Regions from separate parts of the Variovorax sp. 278MFTsu5.1 genome, predicted to be linked through region 2. Evidence: predicted binding sites of a transcription regulator. Region 2 holds the regulator's gene; each other region holds the start of a gene.

Region 1 (4,971 bases), 3.2 Mb from region 2:
GCGCCGCGTGATGGTGGTCCTGCAGGCGGTCCTTGTGGCGCACCACCTGGCGGTCGAGCTTGTCGACCAGTTCATCGACCGCAGCGTAGAGATCAGCGTGGCTCGACTCCGCGAACATGTCATTGCCCTTGACGTGGATGTTGCATTCCGCCCTTTGGCGGCGTTCCTTTTCCTTCTGCTTTTCCACCGTGAGGATCACCTTCACATCGACCACCTGGTCGAAATGTCGGATGACCCGGTCCAGCTTGCTCGTGACGTAGGTGCGCAAGGCAGGTGTGACGTCGAGGTGATGACCGCTGATCGTCAAATTCATGAATGACCTCCTGGAATTGACGGTTGGGGGAAATGACCGCGCCGCGGGATGCGGTTTGGCCGGCGAAACGAAACGGGAGTTCTCTCTGGGGGTCTTGAGAAAGAAAAGAGGGAGGTGGGAAGAGGTGAGAAAGAGGGAAGGTCGATTCACTATGCCCAAGCTGTCACGGTATTGCAATACCTGAGTTGCCCGGGGTTTTGCAGCTTCGTGAGCAGCTTTTCACACGCTAGCGAATCGATAGCTGCGGGCACGCGCGGGGCTGGCGATACCGCGATTTGGAAACAAGTGTTTCAGTGCCGGCCCGCCGGTGACCATGCCGGCACAAGGGCCTGTCCATGCCGTCTCCGGTTCAGCGCCAGGCGGCCCGCATCCTGTTGCGCAGATCGATCACCGAGCTGGGCGGCGGCACCGCCGGCGGACGCTCCGGCGGGGGCGGCCAGGTCTGCTGCTCGAAGCCTTCCAGGTCGGCATCGGCGATGAAGCGTGTGCGGTTGGCATACAGGTGCCGGTCGCCGCGCGCCGCCTGCTGCGTGACATGGAAGCGCTGCGGCACCAGCAGGTGCAGGTGGTCGCGCGCCCGTGTCATCGCCACATAGAGCAGGCGCCGCTCCTCCTCCAGTTCTTGCGCGCTCTGCGCGACATCGGCCGGCAGGCAGCCGTCGACCACATTGAGCACGTGAACCGAATTCCATTCCTGCCCCTTGGCCGAATGGATGGTCGAGAGGATCAGGTAGTCCTCGTCCAGCAGCGGCGGCCCCGGTCGGTCGCTGGTGGCTTCGGGCGGATCAAGCGTGAGTTCGGTAAGGAAGCGTTCGCGCGAGGCGTAACCGGCCGCGAGCCGCGCGAGTTGCTCCACGTCGGCGCGCCGCACGCCGGAGGTGTCTTCGTACAGGCGCTCCAGATGCGGCAAATACCAGTCCATCGCCAGCTCGACGTCGGCCGGCCACTTCAGCGCGGGCTCGCGCAGCGCCTCGTAGGCCTTCGCGAAGTCGGCCCATTGCGCGCGCGCGGCGGAGGGCGGCACGAACTCGCGCACCGCCTGGGCCGGGTCGGCCGCCTGCTCCATCGCATCGAGCAGGCGCGCGCTCGTGGCGGGCCCGATACCGGGGATGAGTTGCGTCACGCGAAAGCCCGCCATGCGCCCGCGTGGGTTCTGCGCGAAGCGCAGCACCGCGAGCAGGTCCTTCACATGCGAGGCCTCCAGAAACTTGAGCCCGCCGAACTTCACGAACGGGATGTTGCGCCGCGCCAGCTCGAGTTCGAGCGCGGCGCTGTGCGACGAGGTGCGGAACAGCACCGCCTGCGACTTCAGCGCCAGCCCGCCCTCGCGGTGCGCCAGCACCTTGTCGGCCACCCAGCGCGCCTGCCCAGCCTCGTCGGGCACGAGCACGAGCAGCGGCTTGCCGGCCGACGGCTTGTCGGTCCACAGCGTCTTGGCGTGCCGCTCGGCGGCCTGCGCGATGACGCGGTTCGACACGTCGAGGATCGGCTGCGTCGAGCGGTAGTTGCGCTCCAGCGTGACCACGCGCGCGGGCTGCGTGAACTGCGAGGGGAAGTCGAGGATGTTGCGCACCGTGGCGCCGCGGAAGGAGTAGATCGACTGCGCGTCGTCGCCCACCACCGTCACGCCGCGGCCGTCTGGCTTGAGCGCCAGCAGGATCGCCGCCTGCAGCAGGTTGGTGTCCTGGTACTCGTCGACCAGCACGTGGTCGAAGCGCGCACCGATGTGCGCGGCCAGCGAAGGCTCGGCCGCCATCTCGGCCCAGTAGAGCAGCAGGTCGTCGTAGTCGAGCACGTTCTGCCGCTGCTTGGCCTCGACGTACGCGCCGAAGAGCTTCTTCAGCTCGGCCTCCCACTCGCCGCACCAGGGAAAGGCTTCCTTGAGCACATGGGCCAGCGGCGCGCGGGTGTTCACGCAGCGCGAGTAGATCGACAGGCAGGTGCCCTTTCGCGGGAAGCGGTTGACGGTGGAAGAAAGCCCGAGCTCGTGGCGCACCAGCCCCATCAGGTCTTCGGCGTCGCCACGGTCGTGGATGGTGAAGTTCTCGTCGAGCCCGATCTGCGGCGCGTACTCGCGCAGCAGCCGCGCGCCGATGCCGTGGAAGGTGCCGGCCCACGGCAGCGCGGGCGGCGCCTCCGACTTCAGCCCCAGCACCTGCGCCAGCACGCGGCCGGCGCGGCGCTCCATTTCCTGCGCGGCGCGGCGCGAGAAGGTCAGCAGCAGCAGGCGCTGCGGATCGACGCCGCCGGCGATGAGGCTGGCCACCCGATGCGCCAGCGTACTGGTCTTGCCCGAGCCGGCACCGGCGATCACGAGCAGCGGCCGCTCGTCGGGCGCGGCGATGGCCGCGCCCACGCCGTGCTCCACCGCCGCGCGCTGCGCCTCGTTGAGCGAGGCCAGTGCCTGCGCCAGGCGTTCGGCCTGGGTCTTCGGCGCGGCGGAAAAAACGGGAAGCGCAGTGCTCTGCATGGACCGTGACTTTACTGTATGCCCGTCCAGTCCGGCCACCTCGCCGACATGTGGCCGGTGACATAATCGGGCCACGCTGCAACCGGAGATTTTTCCTATGGAAACCGCCCCGTCTCGGCAGCTTTCAACTCCCTTTCGCTGACGCTTTTTTCGCGCTTCCTGCGCACGTCGGGCCGGGGAATTGAAAGCGCCCCTCCCCTCGCCCACCGTCCAGTCAGTCATTCCCGGGAGTGAGCCCCATGCTCAACATCTTCACGCTCGCCAACGGCCGCCTAGTCCAGGAAGAAATCGAGGCCCTCGAAGAGCTCTCCAGATTCCAGCCGATCTGGGTCGACCTCGAGTCGCCCACGCTCGAAGAGAAGCGCTGGATCAAGCAGTACTACGGCCTGTCCATCCCCGAAGACGCGATGGACGAGGACATCGAGGAATCGGCGCGCTTCTACGAGGAAGACAACGGCGAGCTGCACATCCGCTCCGACTTCCTGATCGACGACGACGAAGCCCCGCGCGCCGTGCGCGTGGCCTTCATCCTCAACCAGCACAACACCGACCTGCGCAGCCGCGGCGTGCTGTTCTCGATCCACGACGAGGACGTGCCCGTGTTCCGCCTGCTGCGCATGCGCGCGAGGCGCGCGCCGGGGCTGATCGAGGACGCCAAGGAAGTGATGCTCAAGCTCTTCGACGCCGACGCCGAATACTCGGCCGACTCGCTGGAGAACATCTACGACGAGCTCGAGGCCGCGAGCAAGAAGGTGCTGTCGGGCAACGTCAGCGACGAGCTGGCCGGCGAGGTGCTCGGCGCCATCGCGCGGCAGGAAGACCTGAACGGGCGCATCCGCCGCAACGTGATGGACACGCGCCGCGCCGTCAGCTTCATGATGCGCAGCAAGATGCTCAACGCCGAGCAGTTCGAGGAGGCCCGCCAGATCCTGCGCGACATCGAGTCACTGGACAACCACACGGCCTTCCTCTTCGACAAGATCAACTTCCTGATGGATGCGACCGTCGGTTTCATCAACATCAACCAGAACAAGACCATCAAGATCTTCTCGGTGGCCAGCGTGGCGCTGCTGCCGCCGACGCTGATCGCCAGTATCTACGGCATGAACTTCAAGTTCATGCCCGAGCTCGACTGGGCCATGGGCTATCCCTACGCCATCGTGCTGATGGCGGCGAGCGCGCTGGTGCCGATGTGGTACTTCCGCCGGCGCGGCTGGCTCAAGTAGCAGAGCCTCCCCGGGCGGCCCCGGTGCTAGAGTGGCTCCGGCCCCAAGCGCCGACCGGAGAGCCATCTTGCGCAGACTTCGCTTTCTTACCAACCGCCACCGCGCGCCGTCGACCAACACCGCGCTGGGCCTCCTGCTGGCCTTCAATGCCGGCGCCATCAACGCGGGCGGCTTTCTCGTGCTGCACATGTACACCTCGCACATGACCGGCTTCGCCTCGCAGCTGGCCGACGGCATGGTGCTGGGCAACGTCAAGCTGCTCTTGAACGCACTGGGCGCGATCCTGGCCTTCCTGACCGGCGCAGCCGTGTGCGCGGTGCTCGTCAACTGGGCTCGCCAGCACCGCATGCACGGCGTGTACGCACTGCCGCTGATGCTGGAGGCGGCGCTGATGTTTCCCTTCGGGCTCATGGGCGCCATCACGCTGACCTGGGCCACGCCCTTCGCGGTACCGCTCACCGTGCTGCTGCTGTCCTTCATCATGGGCCTGCAGAACGCGGTGGCCTCCAAGACCTCGGGCGGCAGCATCCGCACCACCCACATGACCGGCAACATCACCGACATGGGCATCGAGATCGGCAAGATGCTCTACTGGAACCGCCGCTCGAAATCGGCGCCGGCGCACGCCCTGCCCGTACGCCACGACCGCAGCCGCATGCGCCGCGCCGGCGGGCTGGTCGGCATGTTCGTGCTCGGCGGCGCGGCGGGCGCGCTGGGCTTCAAGTACGTGGGCTTCGTCTGCGTGGTGCCGCTGGCGGCGCTGCTGCTGGCGCTGTCGATCCCGCCGCTGCTGCGCGACATCCCGCGCCGCCGCACGCCCTCGCTCGGCTGAATTCAGCCGATCTCGGCCGGCAGCGAAGCCAGCCACGCATCGACCAGCGCGAGGCTGTAGCGGCTCGCCACCGCGGCGACGAAGCGCGAGAAGTCGCCGTGCGCGGCATCGTCGGCCCGGTCGGAAATCG
Region 2 (4,971 bases):
CCCGGGCGGCCGCGGTTGAGGGCCGCGAGCAAGGCATCGGCCTCGACCAGCTCCGCGCGCGAGGTGTTCACGAACAGGGCGGTCGGCTTCATGCGCGAGAGGTCCTCGAGGGTGATGAGGCCGCTGGTCTCTTCGTTGAGCCGCAGGTGCACCGACAGCACGTCGGCCGCGGCGAAGAACTCATGGCGGTTCTGGGCCACCTGGAAGCCGTCGGAGCGCGCCTTGGCGCAGCTGGCTTCACGGCCCCAGATCACGACCTGCATGCCGAAGGCCTGCCCGTAGCGCGCCACCAGCTGGCCGATGCGCCCGTAGCCCCAGATGCACAGAGTCTTGCCCTTGAGTACGGAGCCGATGCCGAAATTGGGCGGCATCGAGGCCGACTTGAGCCCGGACTGCTGCCAAGCTCCGTGCTTGAGGTTGCTGATGTACTGCGGCAGCCGGCGCATGGCGGCCATGATGAGCGCCCAGGTGAGCTCGGCGGGCGCCTGGGGAGAGCCGGAACCCTCTGCCACGGCCACGCCGCGCTCGGTGCAGGCCGCGACGTCGATGTGCCCGGCGACGCGCCCGGTCTGGGAAATGAGCTTGAGCTTCGGGAGCTTCTCGATGAGCTGGCGCGAGATCTGGGTGCGTTCGCGGATCAGCACGATCACGTCGGCGTCCTTGAGTCGGACCGACAACTGCCCAATGCCTTTGACCGTGTTGGTATAGACCTTGGCCGCGTAGGCGTCCAGCTTGGAAGCGCAGCGCAGCTTGCGTACGGCGTCCTGGTAATCGTCGAGGATCACAATGTTCATGGCGTGCCATTGTGCCTCGCAGCATTGGAATGTCGCGCCGGCGAACGTTTGGATACCCGCCCTGCAGCCGCTTGCAGAGCGGTTCGGGCCCGGTACAGGATCCGATACCGGGCTCAGTGCAGGTTCAATGCAGACGTGTCGAGCGAGGGGCCGCGGCCAGTGTTTCGGCGGCTTCCAGAGCGGCCAGGCGGTCGAGTTCGGCGCAGACGTCGGCCATGCGGCCGGAGATCAGCACCCGATTGCTGTTGCGCTGCTGGCCCTTGCCGTCGACCACGCGGACCACGCGCAGCGGGCGTGCCGCAGCGGCTGCTTCAGAAGGGGCGGTGCCGCCGGTGCGGGCTGTACAGGCGGGGCGCACGGCCACGTAGCGCAGTCCAGCGGAGGACTCTGCGGAATCGAGATGATCCCTGCGATGGGAGGGGCGGCGTGCGGGCATCAGCCGGTTGGCCAGCGATTGCAGCGGCATCCAGATGTCGGCGATGGCGAGAAGGGCGATTCCCATGTGAACTCCAAAAAAGTATGAGGTTGAACACAGGCAGGATTTCTTGAATCGGCCGCGACAGGGTGATGGCGACTCTTCGCCATACGCCCGCCACCTGTCGCTGCCGGATGGGGTGCTGTTGCTCTGGAAAGCAGGTCGCAGCGGCCTACATCAGCATGGTGTTCCGAATGAGTCCGACGGCGAGGCCTTCGATTTCGAAAGGCTCGCCGGGCTGCACGATGATGGTCGGGTAATCGGGGTTCTCGGCGTGCAGCTCGATGACCTGTTTGTTGCGCTTCAGGCGCTTGACGGTCACTTCGTCGCCCAGGCGCGCGACAACGATCTGGCCGTTGCGTGCTTCCTTGGTGGCCTGCACCGCGAGCAGGTCGCCGTCCATGATGCCGGCGTCGCGCATCGACATGCCGCGCACCTTGAGCAGGTAGTCGGGCTGGCGCTGGAACAGCGTGTTCTCGACGTAGAAGGTCTGGTCGACGTGCTCTTGAGCCAGGATTGGCGAGCCGGCTGCGACGCGGCCGATGAGCGGCAGCGCCAGCTGGGCCATGCCGGGCAGCGAGAGGGAGAACTGTCCACCCTCGCGATGGCGCGTTTCGTTGAGCGAGCGCAGCGCGTCGCCCTTGAGGCGGATGCCGCGGGAAGTGCCGCTGACCAGCTCGATGACGCCCTTTCGCGCCAGTGCCTGCAGGTGCTCTTCGGCGGCATTGGCCGATTTGAATCCGAGTTCATTGGCGATTTCGGCGCGCGTGGGTGGCGCACCGGTGCGTGCGATGGCGCTCTGGATGAGGTCCAGGATCTGCTGCTGGCGGGCTGTAAGCTTCACGGCGAACTGCATGTGTGGTTCCTTGCGGCACTGGTTGGATATCCAGTGCCTGTATTTTTAACCAGTTTTTAGAAGTTGACAAGCCATGGTCAATTCCTCTTCGTCCGAACTGCCGCGCCGTGTGGTGGTTCTGGGCACCGGCGGCACTATCGCGGGCCGGGCCGCCAGCAGCGGCGACAACATCGGCTACACCGCCGCGCAGGTGGGCGTGGCCGACCTGCTGGGCGGCATCGAGGCACCCGACGGCGTGATGCTGGAGGCCGAGCAGGTGGCTCAGGTCGACAGCAAGGACATGTCCTTCGCCATCTGGCAGCAGCTGGCCCGGCGCTGCGCGCACTGGCTGGCGCAGGCCGATGTGGCGGGTGTGGTGATCACGCACGGCACCGACACGATCGAGGAAACCGCGTTCTTCCTGCATTCTGTGCTGGTGCCGTCCAAGCCCGTCGTGCTGACCTGCGCGATGCGCCCGGCCACTGCGCTGTCGCCGGACGGTCCGCAGAACGTTCGTGATGCGATCAGCGTCGCCGCCACACGGGGTGCGCACGGAGTCACCGTGGTGTGCGCGGGGGCGATCCAGGCCGGCGTCGACATTCAAAAGGTCCATACCTATCGGCTGGACGCCTTTGCTTCGGGCGATGCGGGCCCCGTGGGCTATGTGGAGGAGGGCGAGGTACGCCTTGTCCGGTCGTGGCCGCAAGGCGGAACGCTGCCGGTAGTGAAGCTCTTCGGTGCTACCGAGGTGCAGTGGCCACGCGTGGAGATCGTGATGAGCCACGCCGGTGCCAGCGGTGCGGTGATCGAGGCGCTGCTTCAGGCGGGCGGAGTGGATCCTCTGCGCGGGCTGGTGCTTGCCGCCACCGGCAACGGCACCTTGCACCATGCGCTGGAAGCGGCCGCGCTCAAGGCCCGGGACGCCGGCATCGAGGTGCTCCGAGCCACGCGCTGCTCGAGCGGGCGCATCCTGCCGAAGGCGGGGGATCCGCTTCGCGATGCGGGCTCGCTGACGCCCGCGAAGGCCCGCATCGCCCTGATGCTCGAATTGCTGGGCTGAAAGCAGAACCGCCCCTCTGGAGGGGCGGTTTGCTGCGAGTCGGATGATCGGTCGATCTTTCGATCAGCTGCTCAGCGCGGCCAATGCGCGCTGGGTGATCTCGTCGACCGTGCCCACGCCCTTGATGGCGCGGTACTTAGGCGCGGCGGCCGGATCGGCCTTGGCCCAGGCGGAGTAGTAGTCGACCAGCGGACGCGTCTGCTGGCTGTACACGTCGAGCCGCTTGCGCACGGTTTCTTCCTTGTCGTCCTCGCGCTGGATGAGGTCCTCGCCGGTCACGTCGTCCTTGCCTTCCACCTTGGGCGGGTTGAACTTGACGTGGTAGGTGCGGCCCGAAGCCGGATGCGAGCGGCGGCCGCTCATGCGCTCGATGATGTCGCCGAAGGGCACGTCGATCTCGAGCACGTAGTCGAGCTTGACGCCTGCCACCTTCATGGCGTCGGCCTGCGGAATGGTGCGGGGGAAGCCGTCGAACAGGAAGCCGCTAGCGCAGTCGGGCTGCGCGATGCGTTCCTTCACGAGATTGATGATCAGGTCGTCGCTGACCAGTGCGCCGGCGTCCATGACGGCCTTGGCCTGCAGCCCGAGGGGCGTGCCGGCCTTGACGGCTGCGCGCAGCATGTCGCCGGTCGAAATCTGGGGAATGCTGTATTTCTGGCAAATGAAGGCCGCTTGCGTGCCTTTGCCCGCCCCGGGCGCGCCCAGCAAAATTAGTCTCATGGTGTCCTCGGACGGTTCTTAGATTTTGTGTCGCGCCGAGCGTCGGCCCCATGGCTGGGCTGGGCGGAGTTGCTTCGAGGATAGCATGCGTGCCCTTCGGGAAATCCCGCTGTCGGTGGCCGTGGAGACGCGCAGGCTCAGGCGCCGGCCGCCGCGAAGACGGCTCGCACGCGCGCCAGGTCTTCCGGCGTGTCGATGCCGGGCCCCGGCGCCACATGGCTCACATGCACCGCGATGCGATGTCCGTGCCACAGCGCGCGCAGCTGTTCGAGTGCCTCCGTCGACTCGACGGGCGCAGGGGGCAGCGAAGGAAATCGCCGTACGAAGCCGGCGCGGTAGCCGTAGATTCCGATGTGGCGCAGTGCCGCGGGGGTGGCAGGCAGCATCGCAGGTGCGGCGCCATTGGCGGAGCCGTCGCGCCACCAAGGGATCGGCGCGCGGCTGAAGTACATCGCGTTGTCCTGCGCATCGAGCACGACCTTCACGACATTGGGATTCATGAAGTCGCCGACCGAGTCGATCTCGTGGGCGGCGGTGCTCATCGCCGCCTCGGCGTGCGTGGCGAGCGTGGACGCCACGGCGTCGATCAGCGCGGGGTCGATCAGCGGCTCATCGCCCTGTACGTTGACGACGATGTCCTCACCATCCAGGCCCAGTTGCTCGCAGGCTTCGGCCAGCCGGTCGGTGCCGCTGGGGTGATCCTGCCGCGTGAGCACAACCTCGACGCCATGCGCCTTGCAGGCTTCGACGATGGATGGATCGTCGCCAGCGACCACCACGCGTGCAGCGCCCGACTCGCTGGCGCGCTGCGCCACGCGCACCACCATGGGCACGCCGGCGATATCGGCCAGGGGTTTGTTGGGAAGCCGTGTCGACGCGAGCCGCGCCGGAACCAGAACGGTGAAGCTCACAGCCCGAGCTCTTCGTCGGAAAGCGTGCGTGCCTCGTTCTCGAGCAGCACCGGAATGCCGTCGCGCACCGGATACGCCAGGCGGGCGCTGCGCGAGCACAGCTCCTGCTTCTCGGGGTTCCAGGTCAGCGGCCCCTTGGTGACGGGGCAGACGAGCAGTTCAAGCAGCTTGGTATC
Region 3 (4,971 bases), 2.7 Mb from region 2:
GGCGCTGTGGGGAACGACGGCTTCGAGTGCGGCGCCGTCGCGCACGTGCAGGTGCCAGTCGTCGGGGCGGGTGATCGTGAGGGTGTCTGTCATGGCGGGCCGATTGTCGCATCGACCCCCTTCCGGCCGCGCAGGCCGGGATCACGCCAGCAGGTACTCCCGCACCAGCGAACGCGCGCGGTGCAGCCGGCTCTTGACGGCGCCCGCCGGCTCGCCGAGCCGTTCGGCGATTTCCGCGATGGTCAGCTCCTCGAAATCGCGCAGCAGCACCACTTCGAGGTAGTGCGCGGGCAGCGATTCGAGCGCGTGGGTCAGGTCCAGCCGCAGCGCGGCGTCGCCCCGGCTGGCCAGCTGCCGCTCGGCCACCTCATCGCCATCGTCGTCCAGCGGATCGTGGCGGAACATCGCGCGCTGCAGCCTCAGGCATTCGCGCCGGATGACGGTGAAAAGCCACGACGAGAACGCCGCCGCGGCCTTCAGCCCCCGGACCTTGCGCGCGACGACCAGCAGCGACTCCTGCACAGCGTCGTCCACGTCGCTGGCCTGGCAGTGCCGCCAGGCGTAGCGGCGCGCGTCGGCCTGGCACACCGCGAGCAGGCTGGCGATGGCGGCCGGGTCGCCGGTCTGCGCGGCGTGGATCAGGCCGGTGCGGTCGGTGCCGGAGGCCACGGTTCAGCGCCCTTTTCCGTCGAGCTTGCGCCCGACCATCGCGCACATCGGGCAGAAGCCGAACAGGCCCGTCAGCGCCAGGATGGCGCCCATGAGGGCGACGGCCACGGCAAGCCCGAAGCCGGCGGTACTCCAGCCGATGGCGGCGAAAGCGAGGCCGGCGAGGCCCATGGCGATGCGCAGCGCGCGTTCCCAGCCGGGTAGGTTCTTGGCGTAGAGCATGGCGATTCCTTCGATCCTTCTTGAGTGCTGAGGAAGACCCTCGGACACGAAGAGGCGCCGAGCCCGCGAAACGGTTCGCGGGATGCGCGGATTTTCTTTTTTTCTTTTCTTCTACGCGGGCGCCGCCATCGCCCGCGCGAGGTCGTCCAGCCAGCGCGCCTGCGCCTCGGCACGCTCCGTGGGCGGCAGGCGCAGCAGCGCCGAAGGATGCAGGGTGACGAGCACGGGCCGGCCGTCCCCGCGCTCGCGCAGCCAGGCGCCGCGCTCGGCCTGCACCGCCACCGGCCGCCCGAGCAGGGCGCGCGCGGCGGTGGCGCCCAGGGCCACCAGCGCCTTGGGCTGCACGAGTGCGATCTCGCTGTCCAGCCAGTGGGCGCAGGCCTCGGCTTCGCGCTGGCCGGCGGTCTTGTGGATGCGGCGCTTGCCGCGCAGCTCGTACTTGAAGTGCTTGACGGCGTTGGCCAGGTAGACGCTCTCCCGCGCCCAGCCCAGCTGCGCCATCGCGCGGTCGAGCAACTGGCCCGCCGGCCCGACGAAGGGCCGGCCCGCCAGGTCCTCCTGGTCGCCGGGCTGTTCGCCGACGAGCATGTGATGCGCGCCGGCCGGGCCCTCGCCGCACACGGCCTGGGTGGCGAGCGCGCCGATCGGGCAGGCGCGGCAGCCGTGCGCCGCGGCGCGCAGCGCGTCCAGGTCGGCGGGCGCCGCGCCTTCGGCCGGGCGCGGATGCATCAGCAGCGGCGGGCGGATGCGGCGCGCGGGCGTGGCCGGCGCTTCGATCATCGACTGGCTGCGCGCCTCGGCCGCATCGGCCAGCGGCTGGATCAGCGCGGCCTCGGGCAGGTTGTGCCAGTAGCGGCGCGGCATCTCGCGCCGCATCGTCGCGAACTTGAGCCGCGCGGGGTTGAAGATGTTCTCGTAGTAGGTGAGCCAGAGCTGCTCGCCCTCGTCGGGCGCGGGCTTCTGGCGGCGGTCCGCGCCCTCGCGGAACGACAGCGCCTGCCCGTCCCATTCCACGCACCGCCGCGGCGTGAGGATGGCCCAGCGCATCTGCGCGAAGCGGCGCGCGAAGAAAGGCGCGTTGGCCTCGACGATGCGGTGCTCGGGCTCGAACCACGCGACGTGGCGCTCGGCGCCCTGCGCGTCCACGACGCGGGTGAAGCGCACGAAGGCGCGCATCTTGTGGATGTCGCGGCGCACCGAGCGGGCCATGAGCTGTGCCTGCATCATGTCGGCGTCCAGCGGGTCGTGGCGCAGCGCCGGCTCGTGCACCAGGCGCCACAGCAGGCGGTAGAGCAAGGCCAGGCGCTGCGCGTCGCGGTGCAGGATCACGTCGGCGCACAGTTCGACGAAGGATGCGGGCACGGCCTGCCGGGCTACCGCTGGTGGCACCCGCGCGGGCGGCAGGTCCGGCGCTTCGCCGAACAGATCGTTGCCACCTTCGCTCCATTCGACCTGCTCCGGCGGCACGCCGGCAGCCAGCAGCCGCCGCGCATGGCCGCGGAAGGCATCGAGATCGACCGGGTCTTCGAGACACACGCGCATGCCGATGCCAGGCTTGCCGCCCTCAGAACAGCGCCGCCTGCGCCGGCTCCGCCGCCGCGGCAGCAGAGCCGGACATCGCCATCGCGTTGGCCGCCGGCCGGTGCCCGTCCGCCACCACGAAGGGCAGCACCTTGCGCGCCGGCACGTGCAGGCGCCGCAGGTCGTCGGCACGCACCCGTCGAACGCGCCGCGCCTGCAGCAGCCGCTCCACGGCCTTCACCCCGAGGCCGGGCACGCGCAGCAGCATCTCGCGCGGGGCGTGGTTCAGGTCGACCGGGAAGCGCTCCGCGTGCGCCAGCGCCCAGGCCAGCTTGGGATCGACGTCCAGCCGCAGCAGGCCGTCGGGCGAGGCCACGATCTCCTGGTGCTCGAAGCCGTAGAAGCGCATGAGCCAGTCGGCCTGGTAGAGCCGGTGCTCGCGCATCAACGGCGGCGCGGCCAGCGGCAGCGCGCGGGCCGCGTCGGGAATGGGGCTGAAGGCCGAGTAGTACACGCGCCGCAGCTTGTAGGCGCCGTAGAGCGTGGCGCTGGAGGCCAGGATGTGCCGGTCGTCGGTGGCATCGGCGCCCACGATCATCTGCGTGCTCTGGCCGGCGGGCGCGAAGGGCGGCGGCTTCGCGGCGGCCGGCGCGGCGCCCGGCAGCGCACGGATCGGCACCACGCGGCGCGTCTCCTCGCGGGTGTCGTCGATGCGAAGCCGCAGCCGCGCCATCGAGCGGCGGATGGCGCTCTCGTCCTTCTCCGGAGCCAGCGCGCGCAGGCCCTCGGCGGTGGGCAGCTCGACGTTGATGCTGAGCCGGTCGGCATAGCGGCCGGCGCGCGCCAGCAGTTCGTCGCTGGCGTCGGGAATGGTCTTGAGGTGGATGTAGCCGCGGAAGTCGTGCTCCTCGCGCAGCTGGCGCGCGACCTCGACCACCTGCTCCATCGTGTGGTCGGGCGATTTGACGATGCCGCTGGAGAGGAACAGGCCCTCGATGCAATTGCGCCGGTAGAAGTCGAGCGTGAGCTGCACCACCTCCTCGACCCGGAAGCGCGCCCGCGGCACGTTGCTCGATGCGCGGTTCACGCAGTAGAGGCAGTCGTACTGGCAGTGGTTGGTCAGCAGCACCTTCAACAGCGATATGCAGCGCCCGTCGGGCGCGTAGCTATGGCAGATGCCGGCGCCCTCGGTGGAGCCGATGCCGCGCCCGCCGAGCGAGTCGCGCGGCTGGGAGCCGCTCGACGCGCAGGAAGCGTCGTACTTGGCGGCGTCGGCCAGGATGGCGAGTTTGCGCTGGATGTCCATGGGATCGGTCGAATACTGTATGAATATACAGTTTTAAGCTGATTGTGTCCTGCCCCTGGCGTGCGGTTTTCCGGCCGCGCGGCGCCGGCGATGGCTGGTTTTTCAGCCGCCGATTTGCGGGAAAACCGCAGGCCCTCCGAAAAAACTCCAATGGAATCAGTCACTTGGGTTTGACGGCCTGCGTGGCACATGCGTTGCTATCCATGCGGCACACCCGACAGTGATGGAGACACGCCAATGACCGACCTGCCCGCACTCGCCGCCGCGCCGCCACCGCCGGCCGGCCTCCCACTCACCGCCTCGCACTGACGCGCCGCGCGTCGCGCTTCGATCCGGCCCGCGCCGGGTCGCGCCGCCGCATGGCCGTGCCGGCCAGGGGGAGCCGCTTTTCCCCCATCGCTTGTTCAACCAGAACCACAACGGAGACAGAGAAGATGATCAGAACCCAGAAGAAGAGCACCCGCCTTCGCCCGACCCCCGTGCGCATCGGCACGCTGCTGGCCGTGCTGGCGCTCACCGCCTGCGGCGGCGGCGGCGGCGGAGGTGGAGGCGGCTTCAGCTTCATTCCGCCCGCGGCGGGCGGAGGCGGAGGCGGAGGCGGTGGCGGAGGAGGAGGCGGCGGCACCACGCCCACCGACCCGTCCGGCCCCGGCAACCCGCCGCCGGTCGATGCCACGCTGCGCATCGGCGTGCTGTCCTCGTCGCCGCAGATGGTGACCGGCGACGACGCGCTGGTCGAGCTGGAGCTGCTGCGCGAGAAGGCCGACGGCAGCCTCGCGGTGTCGATCGACGGGCGGGACGTGACGGCGGCGTTCTCGCGCGACCCCGCCAGCGGCCGCCTGGTGGGCAAGGTCACGGGGCTCAAGCTGGGCTCCAACGAGCTGGTCGCCAGCTACGGCGGCTACAGCGCGAAGCTGCAGCTGACGGCCTACCCGATCACCGGCCCGGTGATCTCCGGCCCGCACGAGGAGCCCTTCGTGTGCGGCTACGCCACCTTCACCCGCATGGGCGGCCAGGTGCTCAAGCCGCTGGACGACGGCAAGTGCTCGGTGGAGACGCGCGTCGACTACTACTACCGCACCACCGCCGGCAGCAACGTGCGCTTCGTGCCGGAATCGATCACCGCCTACCCGGCCAACATGGCCTGGCTCACCGTCAACGGCAAGCAGGTGCCTTACGTGGTGCGGCTCGAAAGCGGCACGATCAACCGCGGGCTGTACCAGTCGGCGATCCTGCACGACGTGCTCAACGAG
Region 4 (4,971 bases), 940 kb from region 2:
GCCTTCCAGAGTTCGGCCAGCGTGAAGCGGGTGGCCAGAACGGGGATGTGCAGCGCGCTGGGCGCGACGCGCCAGCGCAGCGACTTCACTTCGACGTCTTCGAAGCCGTTCTCGTGCAATGCGGCGACGAAGTCTTCGCGCACGGCCAGCGTGGGCACGGCCCAGCTGTCGGCCCACAGGCGGTGCAGCCAGCTTGCGAGCCGGCCGGGGTTGCGGCGCAGCAGGAAGCCGTCGACCACCGCGAGGCGCGCACCGGGCTTGAGCAGCCGCGCGGCCTCGCGGATGAAGTCGGCCTTGTCGGTGCCGCCGGCATAGCAGGCGCTTTCTACAGCCCACGCGCCATCGGCCTGCGCGGCGGGCAGGCCGGTGCGGGTGTAGTCGGCATCGATGTGCGCCATGCGGTCCGCCACGCCCGCGGCGGCGTCGAGCTTCGCGGCGATGCGGTTCTGCACGGCTACGTTGGTCACGGTGATGGCATAGAGCGATGCGTGGTCGCCAACCAGCGTGCGCGCGGTGGCGCCGGCGCCGCAGCCCATGTCGATCACGCAGCGGCGGGGTGCATCGTCGAGGCGCAGCGCACGGCCGACCACGCGGTTCATCTCGACCAGCATGCCCTCGCGCCGCAGCGGGTTCAGCCCCGCGCGCCAGAAGCCGAAGTGCATGTTGTAGCTGGGGCTCCAGGCGCTGTAGTCGGTCGCGACCTCGGTGAAGTAGTCCTGCGTGTCCTCGGCGGTGATGGGGGCGCCGGTGTGCTCGACAGTTCCGCGCGGCATGCGGAAGTCGGGCTGGAAGACGGTGGGCATGGTGGGTTCCCCGTGTGGTTGTTTCTTCTTCAGATGCGGCAGTTGCCGTCATCGCATGAAGGGGCGACGCGTCCCGCCAGCCTGGCGGCCAGCCAGCGCGGAATGCGGTAGCGGTTGCGTGCCAGAAGCGCATAGGCGCGATCGGCCAGCGGCGCGACCAGCGGCAGGTCGAGCAGCAGGCCGCCGCTGGACAGGCCCACCGCCGCGCGGCAGATGCGGATGGCCGGCACGCCGACGTGCACCTTGCCGTCGGCGCTGGAGACGTGGATGGCCGCCATCAGCGCCTCGCGCGGTGCCGGGCCGCCGGTGAAGCCGATGGGCGAGCAGTCGACCAGTTGAAGCCGGCCGGCAGCGTCGCGTGCCTTGAGGGCGCCCATTTCGGCGGAGCAGATCGCGCAGCTTGCATCGAAATAGATCGTGAGCGGATAGGTGGGTGTCACGGTATGGCTCATGGCGTTCTTTGTTATCGATATTTCTGTCAAAACAGAAATTGTTGGGCAAAAAAAGAGACTCAAATCATGGGCAGGCTGGCGTGGTGCGCGTCCGGGTCTTCGCCCTTGTCGCCCTTGCCGCCTTGCGACGAATCGCCGCGAACGAACTTCTGCACGCTGGCACCCAGCGTCATCACCTTGTCGAGCGTGCCGGGCGACAGCCGCAGCATCTCGTCGGCCCAGGTGGCCAGTTTCTCCATGAGCTCCATCGTGGAGCGGATGCGGTCCTGCGCGTCGGCGGGCTCCTTCTGAAAGTCGGGGCTGGACACCAGCTCGCGCAGCACGCGCACCGTGGGGTCGAACTCGCGCTCCTTGCGCTCGCGCACCACGGTGCGGAACAGCTCCCACACGTCGACGCTGGTCTCGAAGTAGTCGCGCCGGTCGCCCAGCGTGTGGGTGATGCGGACCAGGTTCCAGGCCTGCAGTTCCTTCAGGCTGTTGCTGATGTTGGAGCGGGCCACGCCGAGCGTGTCGCACAACTCCTCGGCGTTCATGGGCTTGCCGTAGGCGAAGAGCAGGGCGTGGATCTGCGAGACGGTGCGGTTGACGCCCCACAGCGAGCCCATTTCGCCCCAGTGCAGGACGAACTTGCGTTGGATGTCGGTGAGTTCCATGGCGCCGAGTTTAGGATTCTCGAAATTTCTGTCAAGAAAGAAATTAAAAAATCGGCAATGACGGTGAATCGGTGGAATACTGTATGAATAAACAGTAAATCGAGTTGCCAAGGAGTCGCCGACCATGCCAGCCGCCTTCATTCCCATCCACGCCATCAAGGGCCGCGGCGCGGCCACGCACATCGCACACCGTTTCTCCAAGGACGAGCGCGACGCCTTCGACGACGGCTGGGGCACGCTGGAAGAAGGCGCGGCCGAGGCCGAGACGCCCCTGGCCACCGAGGTGCGCTTCGAGGACGTGAAGTCGGCCCTCAACGAGAACGACTCGCCCGACATCTACTTCGACCGCTCGCTCAACCCCTACCGGGGCTGCGAACACGGCTGCATCTACTGCTTCGCGCGGCCCACGCACAGCTACCTCAACCTGTCGCCCGGCCTCGACTTCGAGACCAAGCTGATCGCCAAGCGCAACATCGCCGAGGTGCTGCGCACCGAGCTAGGGCGCAAGAGCTACCGGCCCAGCTACATCGCCATCGGCACCGCCACCGACTGCTACCAGCCCATCGAGCGCGAACTGCGGCTGACGCGCTCGGTGATCGAGCTGCTGGGCGAGGCGCGGCACCCGTTCGCGCTGGTCACCAAGTCGAGCGCCGTCGAGCGCGACCTCGACCTGATCGCGCCCATGGCCGCCGACCACCTGGCGGCCGTCTACATCACCGTGACCACGCTCGACGGCGACCTCGCCCGCAAGCTGGAGCCCCGCGCCGCGGCGCCGCACCGGCGGCTGCGCACCATCCGCACGCTCACCGAGGCCGGCGTGCCGGTGGGCGTGAGCGTGGCGCCGCAGATCCCCTTCGTGACCGAAGACATGGAACAGGTGCTCGAAGCCGCATGGGAGGCCGGCGCGCGCAGCGCCTTCTACACGGTGGTGCGGCTGCCGTGGGAAGTGGCGCCACTCTTCAAGGAATGGCTGGCGCTGCACTACCCGCAGCGCGCCGACCGCATCATGGCGCGCATCCACGAAATGCGCGGCGGCAAGGACTACGACGCCGACTTCGCCACGCGCATGAAGGGCTCGGGCCTGTGGGCCGACCTGATCCACCAGCGCTTCCAGAAGGCCGCGAACCGCCTGGGCTACAACCGCGAGCGCATTCCGCTCGAGATTTCCGCGTTCCGCCCGCCGGGCGCGGCGGGGCAGGGCAGCCTGTTCTAGGGCCTGTTCACACTATTTCCGGGGTCGCGAAGGGCAGCCAGGGTTGGTGCTCCAAGGGGCCGTCTGCGGCGTTGCCCGCGCTTGCAAGGCTTCAGCCTTGCTGCGCACGGGCGCCTTGCAGCCAGCCCCTTGGAGCACCAACGCGACCCCGGAAATAGTGTGAACAGGCCCTAGCTAGGCCGCCTGTCGCACGGAGGCCCGCGCGCACGCCAGGAAGGGCTGGATCAGCGGGCTGTCCCAGTCGCTGCGCCAGCAGGCGGCGATCTCCATCTTCGCGTCGACGTTGCGCAGCGGCCTGAACACCACGCCCGGCGGCCGGCCGATCCGCGCGCATGCGGGCAGGATGGCCACGCCCTTGCCCGCGAGCACCAGCGCCAGCGCCGACACCATGGTCTCGACCCGCTGCGCGACGGGCATGCCGACGCCGTGCCGCCGCAGCATCGAGGCCACCACCGACTTGTCGAGATCGCCCTCGGGCACTGGCAGCCCGATGAGCGGCACGCCCTCGAGCCGCTGCAGCGGAACGCTGGCCATGCGCGCCAGCGGCGAATCCGCGCGCACCGCCAGCATCAGCGGCTGGGTGCCGATGCGCTCGACCGAGATGCCGGCATGCGCGATGGGCGGAATGCAGATCGCCACCGACACGTCGGAATCGGTGACGGCCGAGATGTTGTTCACCGCGTTGAGCTCCACATACTGGATCTCCACGTCGGGCAGCTTCGCGCGCAGCGCATTCTCCAGGCGGGGCAGCACCAAGTAAGAGAGCACCACCATGGTTCCGACAGTGAGCCGGCCCCTGCTGCCCGAGCCTATGGCCCGCGCGGCGTCGAAGCCCTCGTTGGCCAGCAGCAGGGCTTCCTTCGCGCGCCTGAAGAGCGCATTGCCGGCATCGGTGATCTCCATGCCGCGCGCCGTGCGCTGGAACAGCGGCGTTCCCACCGAGGCTTCCAGGTTTCGGATGTGCACCGACAGCGGTGGCTGTGCCATGTTGAGCCGCCGTGCGGCCTTGCCCACGCTGCGTTCCTCGGCAACGGCCACGAAGTAGCGGAGCGTTCTGAAGTCTGGTGCTGCCATACGCTGGTCATATGCCTTTTCGAGAAAACAGTATTGGACTGGCTTTGGGGGCGCATCAATCATTTGCGCATGCAAAAGTATCCCCGTCTTCCGAAGTCCGAGATCTGCGAAATGTCCGCCGTGACGCTGCGCTCCCTCGTCGCGCAACGCAAGCTCTCGCCGGTGGAGATCGTCGCCGAGGTGCTGCGCCGCGCCGATGCGGTGCAGCCGCTGCTGAACTGCTTCGTCACCCTCTGCCACGAGCAGGCCATGGAAGAGGCCAGGAAGGCGGAGGCGGCCCTGATGAAGGGCGAGGCGCAGGGCCTGCTGCACGGCCTGCCCTTCACGGCGAAGGACATCGTCGACACCGCGGACGTCAGGACCACCTACGGCTCGGTGCTGCACCGCGACCATGTTCCCGCGCAGGACGCGCTCGCCGTGGCGCGCATTCGCCAGGCCGGCGGCATCCTGATCGGCAAGACCACCTCGTCCGAGTTCGGTGCCAAGTGCATGACCGATGCGCCTCTCTTCGGCAGCACCCGCAACGCATGGGACGCCAGGCGCACCAGCGGCGGCTCCAGCGGAGGCGCGGCCGCCTCCATGGCGGCTGGCGTCGCGCCCCTGGCCATCGCCACCGACGGCGGCGGCTCCACCCGCATTCCCGCCGCCTGCAACGGCGTTGTGGGCCTGAAGCAGAGCCTGGGCGTGGTGCCGCACAGCCAGGTGCAGGACGCCTTCGGCAACTACACCTACGTGACGCCCACCACGCGCGACGTGGCCGACACCGCGCTCATGCT

What was found. The regulator LexA, encoded in region 2, represses DNA repair genes until DNA is damaged. The targets are predictions, from matches to a motif close to ACTGTATNNNNATACAGT.
Region 1: the regulator LexA is predicted to act here: its motif matches at 2,797-2,814, upstream of ABL844_RS02765 (ATP-dependent helicase).
Region 3: the regulator LexA is predicted to act here: its motif matches at 3,733-3,750, upstream of ABL844_RS04560 (putative DNA modification/repair radical SAM protein).
Region 4: the regulator LexA is predicted to act here: its motif matches at 1,987-2,004, upstream of ABL844_RS21985 (PA0069 family radical SAM protein).

Annotation. Positions count from the first base shown of each region.
Region 1 covers NZ_CP157622.1:623,596-628,566, reverse strand. Annotated here, with positions in the region: gene hpf (ribosome hibernation-promoting factor, HPF/YfiA family) at 1-313, opposite strand, end outside; gene ABL844_RS02765 (ATP-dependent helicase) at 663-2,783, opposite strand; gene corA (magnesium/cobalt transporter CorA) at 3,023-4,009, shown strand; gene ABL844_RS02755 (YoaK family protein) at 4,077-4,841, shown strand; gene ABL844_RS02750 (5'-methylthioadenosine/adenosylhomocysteine nucleosidase) at 4,844-4,971, opposite strand, start outside.
Region 2 covers NZ_CP157622.1:3,782,453-3,787,423, reverse strand. Annotated here, with positions in the region: gene ABL844_RS17615 (D-2-hydroxyacid dehydrogenase family protein) at 1-794, opposite strand, end outside; gene ABL844_RS17610 (hypothetical protein) at 919-1,296, opposite strand; gene lexA (transcriptional repressor LexA) at 1,442-2,125, opposite strand; gene ABL844_RS17600 (asparaginase) at 2,199-3,164, shown strand; gene adk (adenylate kinase) at 3,228-3,884, opposite strand; gene kdsB (3-deoxy-manno-octulosonate cytidylyltransferase) at 4,022-4,795, opposite strand; gene ABL844_RS17585 (Trm112 family protein) at 4,792-4,971, opposite strand, start outside; gene lpxK (tetraacyldisaccharide 4'-kinase) at 4,955-4,971, opposite strand, start outside.
Region 3 covers NZ_CP157622.1:1,063,036-1,068,006, reverse strand. Annotated here, with positions in the region: gene pyrC (dihydroorotase) at 1-93, opposite strand, end outside; gene ABL844_RS04575 (RNA polymerase sigma factor) at 142-669, opposite strand; gene ABL844_RS04570 (YgaP family membrane protein) at 673-891, opposite strand; gene ABL844_RS04565 (UdgX family uracil-DNA binding protein) at 1,003-2,433, opposite strand; gene ABL844_RS04560 (putative DNA modification/repair radical SAM protein) at 2,456-3,718, opposite strand; gene ABL844_RS04555 (DUF6351 family protein) at 4,153-4,971, shown strand, end outside.
Region 4 covers NZ_CP157622.1:4,719,052-4,724,022, reverse strand. Annotated here, with positions in the region: gene ABL844_RS22000 (SAM-dependent methyltransferase) at 1-803, opposite strand, end outside; gene ABL844_RS21995 (thiol-disulfide oxidoreductase DCC family protein) at 833-1,255, opposite strand; gene ABL844_RS21990 (GbsR/MarR family transcriptional regulator) at 1,315-1,908, opposite strand; gene ABL844_RS21985 (PA0069 family radical SAM protein) at 2,033-3,121, shown strand; gene ABL844_RS21980 (LysR family transcriptional regulator) at 3,296-4,195, opposite strand; gene ABL844_RS21975 (amidase) at 4,307-4,971, shown strand, end outside.